DNA from 2 places in the Clostridium subterminale genome. Region 1 is predicted to be linked to the other one. Evidence: a T-box and tRNA genes for the amino acid it is inferred to sense, from the RefSeq annotation. Region 1 holds a T-box; the other holds one or more tRNA genes.
The links. A T-box is a leader RNA that pairs with one kind of tRNA and senses whether it is charged. The one in region 1 lies ahead of asnS (asparagine--tRNA ligase), so its partner is inferred to be a tRNA-Asn.
Positions count from the first base shown of each region.

Region 1 (3,203 bases):
GATGCCTAAGAGTACTCTTACTAAATATAACGATTGACAACTTACAATTCTGACATTTTTATTTTAAACTTAAAATAATTACTACTTATATAATAATATAGGTTATTTTTAATAAATACTATTATTAAAATAGTAGTTTTATTTGTAATCTTAAACATATAACAAAAAGGGTAAAACTCTCGTTTTACCCTCATACTTGTTTATTTTATTAATTTTCTCCTAGAACTCTGCAGTTCCTGTTGTTCTTGGGAATGGTATTACGTCTCTGATGTTGCTCATTCCAGTTACGTACATTATCATTCTTTCAAAACCTAGACCAAATCCAGCGTGTTTTGTGCCACCGAATTTTCTTAATTCTAGGTACCACCAGTAGTCCTCTGGGTTTAATCCTAATTCATTGATTCTATCTACAAGAAGATCGTATCTTTCTTCCCTTTGGCTTCCTCCGATGATTTCTCCTATACCAGGAACTAATAAGTCCATAGCTGCTACAGTTTTGTTGTCATCGTTCATTCTCATATAGAAAGCTTTGATTTCCTTTGGATAGTCAGTAACGAATACTGGTCTTTTGTATACTTCCTCAGTAAGATATCTCTCATGCTCTGTTTGAAGGTCACAACCCCATTCTACTGGGTACTGGAACTCTTTATCTGCTTTCTTTAATAATTCTACAGCTTCTGTATAAGTTACATGACCAAAGTCTGAAGTTGCTACGTGATTTAATCTTTCAAGTAATCCTTTATCTACAAAGCTGTTGAAGAATTCCATTTCTTCTGGAGCATTTTCAAGAACATAGTTTATGATATATTTTATCATATCCTCTGCTAATGTCATGTCATCCTTAAGGTCTGCAAAAGCTATTTCTGGCTCTACCATCCAGAACTCTGCAGCATGTCTTGCAGTGTTAGAGTTTTCAGCTCTGAAAGTCGGTCCAAATGTATAAACATTTCTAAATGCAAGAGCATAAGCTTCTGCTGCAAGCTGACCACTAACTGTAAGGTTTGTTTCCTTACCAAAGAAGTCATTTTTATAATCTATTTTCTTATCCTCAGTCATTGGAATGTTCTCAAGGTCCATAGTTGTAACTCTGAACATTTCTCCTGCACCTTCACAGTCACTTCCTGTAATTATTGGAGTGTGAGTATAAACAAACCCTCTTTCATTAAAGAAGCTATGAATTGCATAAGCAACTAAAGAACGTACTCTAAATACTGCTGAAAAAGCATTGCTTCTTGGTCTTAAGTGAGCTATAGTTCTTAGATATTCAAAGGTGTGTCTCTTCTTTTGAAGTGGATATTCACTACTTGATTCACCTTCTACTACTATTTTTGTAGCTTTGATTTCAAAAGGTTGCTTACTTCCTGGAGTTAATACAAGCTTCCCTTCAACTATTATTGATGAACTAATACTTAACTTTTCTATTTCCTTAAAGTTATCAAGACTATCCTCAAATACTATTTGAACATTTTTAAAGAAGCTACCATCATTAACTTCTATAAACCCAAAAGCTTTAGAACTTCTTAAAGTTCTAATCCATCCTGAAATACAAACATCCTTGTCTGCGTATTTTTCACTTTCTCTGTAAAGACTTTTTACTAAGATTGTTTCCATAATTAAATCCTCCTTTTATAAATTTATATAAGCTTCACATTTCTTCGTTAGTTTCAGTCACTGCGGTGTTCATTTATGTTTAATAAACTCTACTCCTCGTTCCCTCACTGCCTTGAACTGTTCGCTTCTATTAAGGCACTATCAAATAAATAATAGATCAGTTCTCTCGTCTATTTGCCACGAATACTGCGTCGTTAAAATTCTGTCATAGCGCCACTATGACAGGATTCTAACTCCTTGTCTCGTGACAAATAGACTTCGAATCTTTGGTCTATTATTTATTTTCACATGCCTAATTTATTATTTTTAATATTGATGTTTCCTCTTCATATTTTTCATAATGTTATATATAAAGTTGAGAAACTTAAATTACTTAATTACAATACTGTTTTAATTATTGCCTGTTGAGGCAGTATGATTCTATTTTAAGACAATAAAAAAACCTTTCCTTCCCTAAAAAAACAGGGACGAAAGGATACATTCCGCGGTACCACCCAAATTATCATATTGATCAACTCTATAAGTACAAAGATTACTCTTGATACTCTTCCCTTTTAACGGTGAGATTCCGTCTAAGTCTACTCTCCAAGGATTTCGGTTAGAAACTCCGAGATGTTCTTCAATAAGAGCTTCGTATTGACCTTCCACCACCGTCAATTCGCTTTAACTACTTCTCATATTTACTCTTCTCATCACAGTCTTTATTTTCATCTATTAACTAGTATTTTCAAATTTATATTATTTATTCAAAACACTTGTTATCTATTATTATATGTTCATGATTTTAGAATGTCAACTATAGGTGAAAAATTTTGTATTTGTTATAATCTAACATTTGTTATAATATTATATTATAGTTTAATATCTATTAATTATTTATATGTTTGGAGGATATTCTATGAAAGAGAAAATCGCTTTTACTAAATTTCAAAAATTCCTTGAAGCCCTAGCTCTATTAATTTTACTAGGCTCTATAATATATATAATAATCTCTTGGAGCACTATTCCGGATACTTTACCCTCCCATTATAATGCCAAGGGAATAGCTAACAATTGGAGTGGAAAAGGCTCCTTACTTATAGTACCTATAATTTCAATAATTTTATATGCAGGACTTACAACACTAACATTTTTCCCTAATGTATGGAATGCTCCTGTAGAAATCACAGAAAAAAATCAAGACTTTGTATATACTAATCTAAAAACTATGCTTATAGTAATAAAGCTAATTCTAGTATCTGATTTTGCTTATATGACAATATGTTCAGCAACTCAAAGTTCTTTAAGTGTTTTATTTACACCTATAGTTTTAATTGCTGTATTTGGGACACTGGCCATTTTTATCACTAGAATAATTAGAGGAAGCAAAAAATTTGAGTAATATAATTTAAATTTATATACAACATTAATTAAATGAACGAGGCTTTCGAAAAATATATCACTAATCTTATATAAAATTTTGAGCATTTACTTAGATTAGCTTATTTTACGAAAGCCCCTTATTTATTATCTAATTAAGATTTAGTATAGAGTCATCAGAATTAAAGGTATTTGCATTGTATAAGAATAACATGTCTGTTATCCCCTTTGAT
Region 1 is NZ_BAAACI010000007.1:167,116-170,318, forward strand. It holds gene asnS (asparagine--tRNA ligase) at 220-1,611, opposite strand; T-box leader at 2,072-2,316, opposite strand; gene ABDZ93_RS14490 (DUF1648 domain-containing protein) at 2,510-2,992, shown strand; gene ABDZ93_RS14495 (DHHW family protein) at 3,122-3,203, opposite strand, start outside.

Region 2 (3,203 bases), on a different contig from region 1:
TACCCATTCCTAAGTTGAATAAGAAATTCTTACAATATTCTTTCCAATATTCAAACCATTCCAAGTCAGTTCCTGGCTTACAGAAAAATTCAAGCTCCATTTGCTCAAACTCCCTTGTTCTAAAGGTAAAGTTTCCTGGAGTAATTTCATTTCTGAAAGATTTACCTATTTGAGCTATTCCAAAAGGTACTTTCTTTCTTGATGTTCTTTGAGAATTTTTAAAGTTTACAAATATACCTTGAGCTGTTTCAGGTCTTAAATATATTTCATTTTTACTGTCTTCAGTTATACCTTGGAAAGTTTTAAACATAAGATTAAACTTTCTTATATCTGTATAATTCATTTTCCCACACTTTGGACAAACCACATTGTGTTTTTCAATATATTCTTTATACTCTTCATTTGTCCATCCATCAGCTACAGCTACTTCTGCACCTTCTGAAACCATATGATCTTCAACCAACTTATCAGCTCTGAATCTAGCCTTACATTCTTTACAATCCATTAACGGATCAGAGAATCCACCTACATGACCTGTAGCTACCCAAACTTCTGGATTCATTAATATAGCACAATCTAACCCTATATTATACGGATTTTCTTGTACAAATTTTTTCCACCATGCTTTTTTGACGTTATTTTTAAATTCCACTCCTAAAGGACCATAATCCCATGAATTTGCAAGACCTCCATAAATCTCAGACCCAGAAAATATAAATCCTCTATTTTTACATAAAGCTACCATTTTATCCATAGTTAATTCTTTTCCCATGTTCATTACCTCCATAAATGTTTATTTTATTATTAATTGCAATTAACAAATTAATAGTTGAAAAATAAAAAACTTTAACCAATCAAGGGACGAAATTAATCCGCGGTTCCACCCTTATTAGCTAAAGCTCATCTTTAAAATTTATCACTAACTCAAAAGCTCCCTTCACAATATTGATTTGATGATTTACACCTACCACCATCTCTCTTTAAAATCTTTATTACTACTCTTCTTTATCATCGTTATTATTTAGTTTTTAATATTATCCACAAATCATATTATAATTCAAAATAAAATTAAAATATAAATATGGAATTTTATAAATATCAATTTTTATTATATTATCTACTATAACAAAATAAGCCGACTTAAAAGTCCGCTATAAACTATCTTATAAAAAAATGGCTCCGCGAAGAGGATTCGAACCTCCAACCTATCGGTTAACAGCCGAGTGCTCCACCGTTGAGCTATCGCGGAATATATAATTTATATCTAAATTATATCATATTTAATGTAAATTTCAACACTATTTCTATAAAATTTTAAAAATAATTTCTTTCACTTACATTATATGAATATTTTATCTAGAAACCATTTTAATATGCAACAATTATTTAACATATAATATTTCTTTACTGATATTATATATTAAATTAATACCTTAACATTTTACCCAAAAATTATTAAAATATGCAATAATTTTTGGGTAAAATTAATTTTAAAGTTATATATACTATTGTAGAGGCTTCATTGTTGGGAATAGTATAACATCCCTGATTGATACTGAATCAGTTAAGAACATTACTATTCTATCTATACCAATTCCAAGTCCGCCTGTTGGAGGCATTCCTACTTCAAGAGCACTCATGAATTCTTCATCAATTAGATAAGCTTCATCATCTCCAAGTTCTCTTTCTTTAGCTTGTTGCTCAAATCTTTGTCTTTGAACTATAGGATCATTAAGTTCTGAATAGGCATTACAAACTTCTCTACCATATACAAACCCTTCAAATCTCTCAGTAAATGCTTCATTTCCACGTTTTTTCTTAGTTAATGGCGATATTTCTACTGGATAATCACAAAGGAATGTTGGTTGAATTAAATGTTCTTCAGCAAACTCCTCAAATAAAACATTTAATACATCTGCTTTTGTACAGTCTTTTAATTCTTTTACAAATTCCAAATGCTTTTCTTTTGCAATTTGTCTAGCTTCTTCGTCTGTCTTAACTTCATTAAAATCTACACCTGCATATTCTTTTACAGCATCAACCATAGTTATTCTTCTCCATGGTGGTGTAAAGTCTATTTCAGTTCCCTGATAATTCACTTTAGTAGTACCATGAACTTTCTCACAAGCATATGCAACTAATTCTTCTGTTATTTTCATCATATCGTTATAATCAGCATAAGCTTCATATAATTCTATCATTGTAAATTCAGGATTATGTCTAATACTCATTCCTTCATTTCTAAAATTTTTACCCATATCATATACTTTTTCAAGTCCACCAACTATGCATCTTTTTAAGTATAACTCAGTAGCGATTCTTAAATACATATCTATATCTAAAGTGTTATGATGAGTTACGAATGGTCTTGCAGCCGCACCCCCAGCTATAGGAGATAAAATAGGAGTTTCAACTTCTAAGTATCCTCTATTATCCAAGAATTCTCTTACTGCTTTTATAATTTTTATTCTATTAATAAAAGTATCCCTTACATCTTTATTCATTACTAGGTCTACTTCTCTTTGTCTATATTTTAAATCTGGATTTTTAAGTCCATGCCATTTTTCTGGAAGTGGTTTTAATGATTTAGAAATCAAAGTTACTTTACTAGCTTTAACAGAAGTTTCTCCTGTCTTTGTTACAAACGGTATACCTGTAACTTCTAAAAAATCGCCTATATCAAAAGTTTTTGCATCTTTAAATTGTTCTTCTCCAACTCTATCAAGTCTTATATAAACTTGCATTTTTCCAGATCTATCATGAATATCACAGAATCCAGCTTTACCTTGAATTCTTTTAGACATAAGTCTTCCTGCAATTGTAACCTCAGTTTCTTGAAGCTTTTCATAATTATCCTTTATTTCTTGTGCTTCATGAGTTCTTTCAACTTTATATACGTCAAAAGGGTCCTTCCCTTGCGCTTGAAGATCAGCAAGCTTTTGTCTTCTAATCATTACTTGTTCATTATATTCAGCTTCTTGAGCTTGTAATTGTTCATTATCTGTTGCAACTTCTTGTAAATTATCATTGTTAGCTTCTGTAGCCATAAACCATTCCTCCTAGTTCTTTTTTATGATTATCTTTTAATTTCTAATACTTTATAGTTGTTAATTCCATCTGGAGTTGATACTTCTACAACATCTCCTGTTCTCTTTCCCATAAGAGCATTTCCTACAGGTGATTCATCTGAAATTTTATTTTCA
Region 2 is NZ_BAAACI010000005.1:299,098-302,300, reverse strand. It holds gene ABDZ93_RS08965 (glycine--tRNA ligase) at 1-772, opposite strand, end outside; T-box leader at 855-1,021, opposite strand; tRNA gene ABDZ93_RS08960 (tRNA-Asn) at 1,175-1,249, opposite strand; gene lysS (lysine--tRNA ligase) at 1,506-3,047, opposite strand; gene greA (transcription elongation factor GreA) at 3,077-3,203, opposite strand, start outside.
Region 2: it has a tRNA-Asn gene. The T-box ahead of asnS (asparagine--tRNA ligase) is inferred to sense a tRNA for this amino acid. The anticodon was not compared.